3 regions of the Noviherbaspirillum sp. UKPF54 genome follow, and region 3 is predicted to be linked to each of the others. Evidence: predicted binding sites of a transcription regulator. Region 3 holds the regulator's gene; each other region holds the start of a gene.
The links. Region 3 encodes HrcA, which represses chaperone genes, less so after heat shock. Its sites were predicted from a motif close to TTAGCACTCNNNNNNNNNGAGTGCTAA; they were not measured.
Positions count from the first base shown of each region.

Region 1: groES (co-chaperone GroES) is a predicted target of HrcA. The motif match lies at 2,282-2,308, and genes of this name have one in related genera.
Region 2: rpoH (RNA polymerase sigma factor RpoH) is a predicted target of HrcA. The motif match lies at 1,852-1,878, and genes of this name have one in related genera.

Region 1 covers NZ_CP040128.1:2,715,917-2,720,039, forward strand. The annotation lists gene dacB (D-alanyl-D-alanine carboxypeptidase/D-alanyl-D-alanine-endopeptidase) at 1-1,007, opposite strand, end outside; gene FAY22_RS12455 (MarR family winged helix-turn-helix transcriptional regulator) at 1,119-1,574, shown strand; gene FAY22_RS12460 (organic hydroperoxide resistance protein) at 1,692-2,111, shown strand; gene groES (co-chaperone GroES) at 2,388-2,678, shown strand; gene groL (chaperonin GroEL) at 2,717-4,123, shown strand, end outside.
Region 2 covers NZ_CP040128.1:3,173,868-3,177,990, reverse strand. The annotation lists gene cyoE (heme o synthase) at 1-170, shown strand, start outside; gene FAY22_RS14595 (SCO family protein) at 176-805, shown strand; gene rpoH (RNA polymerase sigma factor RpoH) at 889-1,785, opposite strand; gene ftsX (permease-like cell division protein FtsX) at 2,067-2,993, opposite strand; gene FAY22_RS14580 (cell division ATP-binding protein FtsE) at 2,990-3,676, opposite strand; gene ftsY (signal recognition particle-docking protein FtsY) at 3,678-4,123, opposite strand, start outside.
Region 3 covers NZ_CP040128.1:2,829,694-2,833,816, reverse strand. The annotation lists gene dapB (4-hydroxy-tetrahydrodipicolinate reductase) at 1-94, opposite strand, end outside; gene FAY22_RS13080 (outer membrane protein assembly factor BamE) at 110-679, opposite strand; gene fur (ferric iron uptake transcriptional regulator) at 758-1,189, shown strand; gene FAY22_RS13070 (PilZ domain-containing protein) at 1,326-1,649, shown strand; gene hrcA (heat-inducible transcriptional repressor HrcA) at 1,670-2,692, opposite strand; gene FAY22_RS13060 (HAD family hydrolase) at 2,768-3,478, opposite strand; gene FAY22_RS13055 (NAD kinase) at 3,561-4,123, shown strand, end outside.

The DNA of each region.
Region 1 (4,123 bases), 110 kb from region 3:
CGGGCCAGCCAGGCCTTGACCACGTCCGCGCCGCGCTCCTGGCTGGCGGGCAGGTTCAGCTGGTGGCTCGCGATGGTCAGCAGCACCTGGCGCGCCATGACATTGTTGCTGTACTTGTTGATGTCGCGGATGACTTCCGACAGCGGCGCCGACTCCCACTGCGCCACCAGTCGCGCCGACGGCGGCACGTAACCGTCGCGCACATCTCCCGTGATCGTGCCGCCCAGTTCGGCCCACAGGCGGCGGAACACCAGGTTGAAATACTGGGTATGCGTCATCTGGTAAGGATGCACATACAAGGTGCGCTCGCCGCATGACGCGGGATATTCGCCCAGGAAGCGCGCGCCATTGGCGTCGATGACTGGCTGCAGCCTGATGCGCCAGTCACCGCACGGGCCGCCCGTCAGTCGCGGCGCCACGAGGGGAAACGCATCGACCGGCGGGTCCATCGATATCGCGACCGAGCGGTTCGCTTCGAGCGGCAGGAAGCGGAACGTCATGGCCTTGAAGTTGAGCAGCAACGCGTCGGGGCCGACGTTGTACGGCTTTAACGGATCGGCATCGAACGCGGCCGGATCGTAGGCGACCTGCTCGAACGCGCTGCGGTCCAGCAAGACGTTGCCGTGGATTTCGCGGATTCCGCGCGAGCGTATCCGGCGCAGGAACAGCCAGAAGTTTTCCATCACCAGCTTCGGGTCGCCGCTGCCCTTGATGATCAGGTCGCCGTGCAGCACGTCGCCCACCTGTGTGCCGTCGGCGAAGGCAAGGGTTTTCCAAGTAAAGGCCGGGCCGAGCAATTCCAGCGCGGCATCGCTGGTGACAAGCTTCATGGTCGACGCCGGGCTGAAGGATGCGCGCGCGTTGGAAGCGAACAGCACCGGGCCATTGACACCATTGCCGACTTCGCGCACGTAGATGCCGGCGGCGTCGAGCGGAATTTCGGCACGCTTGAAGGCATCGGCCAGCGGAACCGGTAGCTCCTGCGCCGTTGTACAAGCGGCAAGCATGCACAGGGTGAATAAGAGACAGGCAGCTTGGAGTCTTTCCAGAATTCGCATACGATGATTAATGTGTCACACGCAATTTAATTGATTATCCCACGCCGACTTCAGAATTCCATGTCCAAATCCCCTACGACCGACCCGCTGGCGCTGGATAACCAGTTCTGCTTCGCGCTGTATTCCGCGTCGCTGGCGATGACGAAAACCTACAAGCCCTTCCTCGACAAGCTCGGCCTTACCTATCCGCAATACCTGGTAATGCTGGTGTTGTGGCAACAGGACGATATCCTGGTGAAATCCATCGGCGAAAAGCTGTTTCTCGACTCGGGCACGCTCACCCCACTGCTCAAGCGGCTGGAAGCTTCCTCGCTGATCGCACGTACGCGCGACGAAGCGGACGAGCGCCAGGTCAGGATCACGCTGACCAAGGAAGGCCGCGCGCTCAAGAAGAAAGCGCAGTCCATTCCGCACCAGGTGCTGTGCGCAAGCGGCCAATCGCTCGATGCGCTGGAAAAGCTGCGCGAGCAATTGTCGGCCATCCGCAACGACCTCACCCGTGGCAACGGCGGCTAGCCGCCGCCCGCGGCACGCCCATCTCCCGGCCACTTAACTTGCACACAATTTAATTGCGTGTTATATTTAATTCCAACAGTAGCCCATCCTTGCCAACCACCACTAAAGGAGAACTTCATGCAGATCCTGTACAAGGCACAAGCAACCGCATCCGGCGGCCGTGACGGACGCGCCGTCAGCAGCGACAACAAGCTCGACGTCAAGCTGAGCATGCCGAAAGAACTCGGCGGTCCTGGCGGAGAAGGCACCAATCCGGAGCAATTGTTCGCCGCCGGCTATTCCGCCTGCTTCCTGTCCGCGCTGAAGTTCGTCGCGATGCATGCCAAGGTGGCGCTGCCGGCCGACGCCTCCGTCACCGCCAACATCGGTATCGGCCCGAACGGCAATGGCGGGTTTGGCCTTTCCGGCGCGCTGCGCGTGAGCATTCCTGGTCTGGAACGCGAAACGGCGCAAGCCCTGGTCAGCAAGGCGCATGAAGTCTGCCCGTACTCGAACGCGACGCGCGGCAATATCGAGGTCGACGTAGCGCTGGCCTGAGCGTCGTAAAGGCTCTCGCCCATCGCAGCCTTGCATATTGCAAAATCAGCGTAACTGGGCAATATCCCCTCGCAGCGCCATCGGTCAGCAAGACGGTGGCGCAGCTTTCGTTAGAGCAAAGACAATCGTTTCGCACCTTGTCTTGAAAAAAACCTACCCCGCCCATATACTTAGCACTCGTTAGGGGAGAGTGCTAACAACTTCCCTGGCTTTCCGAATTTCTCATCCGCGGCCCTGCCGCAATAAACATAACCAATTGATTATTAAGGAGTTTGTATGAACCTTCGTCCATTGCACGATCGCGTCATCGTCAAGCGCCTCGACCAGGAAACCAAGACTGCGTCCGGCATCGTTCTCCCGGAAGCCGCTGCGGAAAAGCCGGATCAGGGCAAAGTGCTCGCAGTCGGTAACGGCAAGATTCTGGAAGATGGCAAGGTCCGCCCGCTGGACGTGAAAGTCGGCGATGTCGTGCTGTTCGGCAAGTACTCCGGCCAGACCGTGAAGGTCGAAGGCGAAGAAGTGCTGGTGATGCGCGAAGAAGACATCATGGCAATCGTCCAGAAGTAATACAGATATACCTATCTAATAAATAAGGAGTTTCGAACATGGCAGCTAAAGAAGTCGTATTCGGCGATGCCGCCCGTGCCAAGATGGTTGAAGGCGTCAACATTCTCGCCAACGCCGTTAAAGTCACCCTCGGCCCGAAAGGCCGCAACGTCGTGCTGGAGCGTTCCTTCGGCGCCCCGACCGTCACCAAGGACGGCGTTTCGGTCGCTAAAGAGATCGAACTGAAAGACAAGCTGATGAACATGGGCGCGCAGATGGTCAAGGAAGTTGCTTCCAAGACCTCCGACAACGCCGGTGACGGTACCACCACCGCAACCGTGCTGGCCCAGGCAATCGTGCGCGAAGGCATGAAGTACGTTGCCGCCGGCATGAACCCGATGGACCTGAAGCGCGGCATCGACAAGGCAGTGCACACCACTGTCGACGAACTGAAGAAGATCGCCAAGCCCTGCACCACCTCCAAGGAAATCGCCCAAGTCGGCGCCATCTCCGCGAACTCCGACGCTTCCATCGGCGAGCGCATCGCTGAAGCAATGGAAAAGGTCGGCAAGGAAGGCGTGATCACTGTCGAAGACGGCAAGTCCCTGAACGACGAACTCGAAATCGTCGAAGGCATGCAGTTCGACCGCGGCTACCTGTCCCCGTACTTCATCAACAACCCGGACAAGCAAGTTGCCGTTCTGGACAACCCGTTCGTCCTGCTGTTCGACAAGAAGATCTCCAACATCCGCGACCTGCTGCCGGTGCTGGAACAAGTCGCCAAATCGAGCCGTCCGCTGCTGATCATCGCTGAAGACATCGAAGGCGAAGCGCTGGCCACCCTGGTGGTGAACAACATCCGCGGCATCCTGAAGACCTGCGCAGTGAAGGCTCCGGGCTTCGGCGACCGTCGCAAGGCCATGCTGGAAGACATCGCTATCCTGACCGGCGGCCAAGTGATCGCTGAAGAAGTCGGCCTGACCCTGGAAAAGGCAACCCTGAACGACCTGGGCCAAGCCAAGCGCGTCGAAATCGGCAAGGAAAACACCACCATCATCGACGGCGCTGGTCAAGCTGCTGCGATCGAAGCCCGCGTCAAGCAAATCCGCGTGCAGATCGAAGAAGCGACTTCCGACTATGACCGCGAAAAGCTGCAAGAGCGCGTTGCCAAGCTGGCAGGCGGCGTTGCAGTGATCAAGGTTGGCGCTGCGACCGAAGTCGAAATGAAAGAGAAGAAGGCACGTGTCGAAGACGCGCTGCACGCAACCCGTGCCGCCGTTGAAGAAGGCATCGTTCCTGGCGGCGGCGTGGCCCTGCTGCGCGCTCGCGCCAACGTGCAAAACCTGAAGGGCGACAACCCCGATCAGGACGCAGGCATCAAGATCGTCCTGCGCGCGATGGAAGAGCCGCTGCGCATGATCGTCACCAACGCCGGCGAAGAAGCTTCCGTGGTCGTCAACAAGGTT
Region 2 (4,123 bases), 340 kb from region 3:
TGATCTACCTTGCCAGCGCCGCGGTGCTTGGCGCCATCTTCCTCTGGTATGCTTGGCGCATCTGGCGGCATTACAGCGATCTTCTCGCGCGCAAGACCTTTGCGTATTCGATCGTCTATTTGTCGCTGCTATTTGCGGCGTTACTGGCCGATCATTATTTCAAGTTTTGATAGCTATGTTCTTTTCATCCCGGAGAATTCTCGCCGCCTGCGTGGTCGCATTTTCCGCGCTCGCCTTGCATGGCTGCGGCAAGCAGGGCGACGGCGCGCAAACGTTTCTGTCTCCGGCCAAGCCCGCTTTCGCAAATACGGACGTCACCGGACTCGATTACGCCAAGGATTTCGCGCTGCCGGACCACACTGGGAAAATGCGTTCCCTCGCCGATTTCAAGGGCAAGGCCGTCGTCGTGTTCTTCGGTTATACGCAGTGCCCCGACGTTTGCCCGACAACCATGGCTGAAATGGCGTCCGTGATGCAGCAGCTGGGCCCGCTTGCCGACAAGGTGCAAGTCTTGTTCATCACGCTCGACCCGGAGCGCGACACGCCGGAATTGCTGGCCAAGTATGTTCCTTCGTTCGATCCACGCTTCCTCGGGCTGGTCGGCGACAAGGCGGCAACCGAGAAGGTCGCCAAGGAATTCAAGGTGTTTTATCAGAAGGTGCCGGGCAAGGAGCCGGGCAGCTATACGCTCGACCACACGGCGGGAAGCTACGTGTTTGATCCGCAAGGACGCCTGCGCCTGTTCGTGCGGCATGGGCAGGGTGCCGAGCCGATCGCGCATGACCTCAAGCTCTTGTTGTCATGAATCTGTCGTAACGAATCCGTTATGGAAAAAGAAAAAGGCGTTCCGGACCGGAACGCCTTTTTTGTTGGGAACGACGAATTTGCTTACGCGTATGCCGCCAGCGCGCCTTTCATTTTCTTCAGGGCGGCGCTTTCGATCTGGCGGATGCGCTCGGCCGAAACGCCGAATTCGTCGGCCAGTTCGTGCAGCGTCGCGCCCGAGCCTTCGTCGTTGGCCAGCCAGCGCGCTTCCACGATCCGGCGCGAACGCGCGTCGAGCTTGTCCAGCGCAGCCTCCAGGCCTTCCGACTGCAAGCGGTCGTACTGGCGCGCTTCCAGCGCCTTGGTCGGCTCGCTCGCATCCGACGACAGGTAGGCGATCGGCGCGAACTTGTTGTCGTCTTCGTCGTCGCTCGGCGCATCCAGCGCGATGTCATGGCCCGACATGCGGGTTTCCATTTCAATCACGTCTTCGCGCTTCACGTTGAGTTCCCGCGCCAGGTCTTCGACCTGCGCCGGCGTCATTGCGTCCAGGCTTTCCTTGTGGCTGCGCAGGTTGAAGAACAGCTTGCGCTGGGCCTTGGTCGTCGCCACTTTCACCAGCCGCCAATTCTTCAGGATGTACTCGTGAATCTCGGCCTTGATCCAGTGCATCGCATACGACACCAGGCGCACGCCCTGATCCGGGTCGAAACGCTTGACCGCCTTCATCAATCCGATATTGCCTTCCTGGATCAGGTCCGCATGCGGCAAGCCATAACCGAGGTACCCGCGGGCGATCGATACCACCAGCCGCAGGTGCGACATCACCAGCTTTTGCGCGGCTCCCAGGTCGCTTTCATCCCGCAGGCGGCGTGCCAGTGACGTTTCCTCCTCATGCGTGAGCATGGGGATACGGTTGACCGCCGAAATGTACGCTTCGATATTGCCCAGATTGCCTGGAAAACCGAGCGCCAATGCGTGATTGCCTTTAGGAACCAGTGCCGATTGTGCTCTCATCATTTCTCCTTAACGTCCTGAGCTAAGACCACCTACAAGCCATAGTGATCCGCTTATTTCACAAATATATTAGCACTCTCCGGGTAAGAGTGCTAATCAGGATTTTTAACCGACTTGATAAGGGAAATACTATGGCGTAGTTTCAATTAATTAATATTTTCTACTTTAAGATGCGTGCGCGGCGGGCGATTGTGAATAATCAAGCAAGCGCAAGAAAAGGCCTGCAATGGTAAGAATGCGGTAGCCGGTCGCCGATAAAAACCACTCCTGTTGCAGCCTTCATTTCAGGAAAGGCGCGCCAGATGCTTTTTCACCGATAGCCGCGTTCCAAACAGTCCCATGCCGGCACTGATTGCCAAAAGAGTCACTGTGCTCGCAAAGTCCAGCGGAACCAGGCGGAATTCCGAGGCGTACAGCCGGGCAAAATCGGCCACCGCCGTATTAAGCGGATGCAGCGCCAGGGCAACCACGCCTAACGCCGCCGCGCCGGCGAACAGACCCAGTAGCGCGCCCATGTAATAGAACGGGCGGCAGATGAACGCATCGGTTGCGCCAAACATGCGGCACACCTCGATTTCCTCGCGTTGCGTCATGACTTGCAAGCGAATCGTATTGAAGACTACCGCAACCACCACGACGCCCAATGTCGCGGCAAGGAACAGCAGGGCGAGGCGCAGGACATGCATCAGCGCCGCTAGCCGCTTGACCCACGCCGAATCGACTTGCACATACTCGACGCCCGGCAAGGCTTTCAGCTGCGCCGCCAGCGTATCGATCTGTCCGGCCTGCGATGCGTCCTGAAAGCCGGACAGCTTGAGGACATAACCATCCGGCAGCGGATTTTCACCGAGTGCGGTAATGGCATCGGCCAAGCCGGTCCGCTCCTGCAGCAGGTTCAAGGCGCGCTCGCGCGGGATGAATTCGAGCTTGGCCGGGTTGCTGTCTTGCTGGACGAGATGGCGAATCTGCGGCGCGAGCGCCGTGGCGCGTTCGCGCGGCGTGTCCAAGGCCATGAAAATGCTGATTTCGGGTTCCACCGCCAGCTGCTGAGACACCGGCCGCACATTTTCCAGCACAGTCAGGCCGGCAAACGGCAGCGACAGCGAAATGGCGACCACCAGGACGTTCAGGCTGAAGCTGCCGGGCGTCTTCAGCAGGTGCCGCAGCGCGTCGGCGAACGCGAGTGCATGTTGCCGCAGCCAGCTATTCATGCCGCATCTCCGGAAAACGGCGCATGGATGCCCGGTCCGACCAGGCGCCCGTGTTCAAGATAAATGATCTTTTTTGCCTCATTGAGAATATGTTCGTCATGGGTGGCGATCAGGCAGGTCACGCCCACGCCGTGAAACGCATGGAGCGCTTCCATCACCTTGGCGGCGCTGGCACGGTCCAGATTGGCGGTCGGCTCGTCGGCCAGGATGATCTGCGGGCGGTTCACGATGGCGCGCGCGATCGCAACGCGCTGCTGCTCGCCGCCGGACAGCGCCAGCGGCTCGTCTGCCGCCTTGGACAGCAGGCCGATCTTGTCGAGCGCGGCGCGCGCGCGTTTTTCCGCGTCGGCACGCGGGTGGCCGGTGACGAGCAGGGGTAGCATGACGTTTGCCAGCACGCTGCGGTCGTTCAGCAGGCACTGCTGCTGGAAGATCAGCCCCAGGTTGCGGCGCAGGTAGGGCAGGCCGGACGGCTTGAGGCGGCCGATGTCATGGCCGTTGACGGTAATGGTGCCGGAACTCGGACGCTCCATTGCTGCAATCATCTTCAGCAGGGTCGACTTGCCGGCGCCGGACGGTCCCGACAGGAAAACCAGCTCGCCTTTGGCAATCGATAGCGTAATTTCCGACAACGCCGCGTTGTCGCGGCTGTACTGTTTTGAAACCTGGTGAAATTCGATCATCTCAGCTGAGCAGCGCGTCCACGAATTCTTCGGCATTAAACGGCTGCAAATCCTCGATCTGCTCGCCCACCCCGATGAAGTACACCGGCACCGGGCGGGTTTTCGCGATCGCCGCCAGGATGCCGCCTTTGGCCGTACCGTCGAGCTTGGTGACGATCAGGCCGGTCAGCTGCAACGCATCGTCAAACGCTTTCACTTGCGCCAGCGCGTTCTGTCCCGTGTTGCCGTCAATGACGAGCAATAGCTCGTGCGGCGCGCTTTCCATGCCCTTGCCGATGACGCGCTTGATCTTCTTCAACTCTTCCATCAGATGCAGCTGCGTCGGCAGGCGTCCGGCGGTGTCGACCATGACCACATTGACGTTGCGCGCCTTGGCCGACTGCACTGCGTCGAAGGCGACGGCTGCCGGGTCGCCCGATTCCTGCGCGATCACGGTCACGTCGTTGC
Region 3 (4,123 bases):
CCAGCGCGGCATCCCCGGCGTCTTGAATGGTTTCGATCAGCATGCGGCCCATGCGGCCGGATGCACCTGCTACGGCGATTTTCAGTTGAGTCATGTGTTGCCCGTTGAATTATTTTCCTTGTGCTGTTGCGCCCGGTGCAGAACCTGCGATCAACGCCAGGTATTCCTGCTCGGTCGGCAGCAGTCCGCCCTCGATGCGCGCCAGCCGGTTATCCTTGAAAAAGACCGTAACGCGGCTTGAAATGATTTCGCCGCTGCGCTTCTTCAGGCGAAACATGTAGTCCCAGCGGTCGGCGTGGAAGATGTCGGTCAACAAAGGAGTGCCCAAGGCGAAACGCACCTGCTCGCGCGTGATCGCTTCATTGCGTTGCATGCCTTCCTTCAACTGGGCCACCATTTCACGCGAGATGAAGTTGCCTTGCTGAATATCGACCCGATAAGGGGTGAAGATGCCGAGGAAGCGATGGATGCCGGTTGGCGCGCCGGTGGTCACGCCGGCGGTTTCGTCGGCAGGCTTGGTCTCGGCATTCCGGGCTTGCTGTTCGGGTGCCTTGCCGGACATGGCCGGCTGATCGATCAGGGGATTTTTCGATGCGCACCCGGCCAGACAGGCGACAGCCAGGCAAAGCGCGCCGGCGATGGCTGGTGTACGATCGCTGCGCGAGAAATTCATTCTCATAAAGGGGGTCTCAATTCGTTGAGCAATTGGGGCAAAACGCTATATGATAAAGCAGATAATCCAAATCCGACCAACAACATGCCTAGCAATCCTTCCGAGCTGAAAGCCAGCGGCCTCAAGGCGACGCTTCCGAGACTGAAGATCCTGGAGATCTTCCAGAACAGTACGGTACGCCACCTGAGCGCCGAAGACGTTTACAAGATCTTGTTGACCGAAAACATGGACGTCGGCCTGGCGACGGTTTATCGCGTGCTCACGCAGTTCGAGCAGGCCGGCTTGCTGCACCGAAATCACTTTGAAACCGGCAAGGCAGTGTTCGAACTCAATGAGGGATCGCACCACGATCACCTGGTTTGCCTGGATTGCGGCCGTGTCGAGGAATTCTTCGACGATGAAATCGAAAAGCGCCAGCAACGCGTAGCCAAGGACCGCGGCTTTGATATCGCCGAACATGCATTGGCGCTGTACGGGCATTGCACAAAGGTCAACTGTCCCCACCGCAACCGGTAACATATTGCGGCACTGGATGTTATGAACGACGTCCAGTCAGACTCCGAGGAAAATTCCCCACTTAACATGTCATGGCGGAACTACGCGATAGTAGGGGAGGGAATCGCGTATCGGGTAAAAAATTGGTAATTTAATAATGAAATCCGAAACCAGAAGTTTTCCGCGCAAGATATTCCGATGCCACGCCAAGCTTGCCCTGCCGGGAAGGCCGCCGCTGCCTTGCCGCACCGTAGACCTCTCGCTCAGCGGACTGTGCCTGTTTTTTTCGAAGCAGTTGAAGGCGGGGCAGGCATGCACTGTGGCATTCGAGGCGCCGCTGACTGGCCGGCACGTGCCGGTCATGTTAAGCGCAAAGGTTATTTACAGTATTTTGAGCGGGACTGACGGCTTTCGCACGGGCATCCAGTTCGCGCAACTCGATCCGGCCAATGAAAAGATCCTTGCCGAGCTGATGGTATAGGACGGCTCCTGGAGCCGTCCTCAGGAGTGGCTCAGTGCGCTCGACAGCAGCTTGGCCGTGATGTCGACGATCGGGATCACGCGTTCGTATGCCATGCGGGTCGGCCCGATCACGCCGAGCGTGCCGACGATCTTGCCGTTCACTTCATAGGGCGCGGTCACCACGCTCATTTCATCGACCGGCACCAGTTGAGATTCGCCGCCGATGAAGATTTGCACCCCGGTTGCCTTGCTCGATACGTCGAGCAATTGCATCAGGCTGGTTTTTTGCTCGAACAGGTCGAACAGCTTGCGCAGCGACGTCATGTTGGATGCCAGGTCGGTCACGCTCAGCAGGTTGCGTTCGCCCGAAATCACCACATCGTCGGAACTTTCCGCCATCGCGTCGCTGCCAGCCTCGACCGCGGCCTGCATCAGGCGTGTCATGTCGTCGCGCAGCTGGCGCAGCTCGCCTTGGAGCCGTGCCCGCACGTCGTCGAAGCTGACGCCGGCGTAATGCTGGTTGATATAGTTGGCGGCCTGGATCAGCTGTGCCGGCGTGTAGTCGACGTCGGTCAGCAGCAGGCGGTTCTGCACGTCGCCGTTGGGGGCGACGATCACCAGCAGGATGCGCTTTTCGGACAGCCGCAGGAATTCGATCTGCTGGAACACCGATTCGTGGCGCGGCGTCATCACGACGCCGGCGAACTGGGATAGCGACGACAGCACTTGCGCGGCATTGGCAATGATCTTTTGCTGCGAAGCGCTATGCAGGCGCGGTTGCAGCTTCGATTCGACGGTGGTTTCGTCGATCGACTGCACGGTCAGCAAGGTATCGACGAACACCCGGTAGCCGCGCGGCGTCGGCACGCGTCCGGCGGAAGTGTGCGGACTGGCGACGAATCCCATTTCCTCCAGGTCCGCCATGATGTTGCGGATCGTGGCCGGCGACAGGTCCAGGCCGGAGATTTTCGATAGCGCGCGCGAACCGACTGGCTGGCCATCGGCAATATACCGTTCGACCAATGCCTTGAGTAATGTTTGTGCACGAGAATCGAGTTGCATACCGTTATTTTATGCGAGCTGAGGCAGCGGGAGCCAGTGTTGTTGCAGCGTAGGCTGATTCAAACTTGACTGTTGTTAGACTTCTATTATTCGTTGATATATCCATTGTTCCAGCTCAATGAAGGTGCTGCACACGGCATCGGGACATATATCGGCAGGCAGCACACGCTTCGGCACCAGTTCCGCGCGGTTGATCCAGATGCCCCGCAAGCCAGCCTGTTGCGCGCCTTGCACATCAAGCAAGGGATCATCGCCTACATACACCGCTTCCTGCGGCGCCACGCCGATCGCCTCGCAAGCGGCATGAAATATGGCCGCGTCGGGCTTGGCGCGACCGACGCGGTGCGCCGCCACCGATACTTGGAAATAATGCGCCATGCCGATTGCTTCGAGATCGGCCACCCCATTCGACACCGAGCCCAGCGTCACGCGCTCGCGTAATCGTTCCAGCGCCGGCAGGACATCGCCGAATGGCGTCACCTGGTTGCGCGCTTTCGAAAACACTTCCATGGCCTGGTCGACCAGCGCCACATCCTCGCCGGCGCTCAGGAAAGCCTCGGTCAATCCTGCATGCCGCAGGCGGCGCAGATCCAGCTGGTAAACCGGGTCGGCCGCCATCAGTTCCCGGCGCCGCGCGCGCAGGCTCTCGATCGAAAACCGATCCGCGACGGCGGGCACGTGCGCGGACAGCCAGTCGAACAGGATGTTTTCGGCGCGCTCGATGACAGGGACGATCGGCCACAGGGTATCGTCGAGATCAAACAAAACGGCTTTGATGGCAGGCATATAGATCCATATTGGTGCTAAATGATTCGTTTCAACGAGCGGCTTGTGTAACAGCACGCCAAATTATGGTCTAATCTGCTGCATGTTGCCTTCCAAGCCACTTGCCCCGCCCGCTGCCTTCAAGACCATTGCCATCGTCGGCAAGTATATGGCAGGTATCGCCGAATCCTTGTCGGAGGTGGCCGCCTTTCTGGCGGCTTCGGGGCACGATGTCGTCTTCGAGGAAGCGACCGCGAAAACCGTCGGATTGAGCAATGCAGTCGCGATGACGCCGGCCGAGATCGGCGAACATGCGGATGTGGCAATCGTACTCGGTGGTGACGGCACCATGCTCGGGATTGCGCGCCAGCTCGCTCCATACAATGTCCCCTTGATCGGCATTAACCAGGGCAGGCTCGGTTTCATGACCGATATTTCTCAGGAAGGCATGATTCCGCTGCTGGCCGATATGCTTGAAGGCAAGCTGGAATCGGAGCAGCGCGCGCTGCTGGAAGGTTCCGTGCTGCGCGACGGCAAAATGATTTTTCATGCGCTGGCGTTCAACGATGTCGTTGTGTCGCGCGGCGCCACCTCGGGCATGGCGGAATTGCAAGTCGAGGTCGACGGGCGCTTCATGTACAACCAGCGTTCGGACGGCCTGATTGT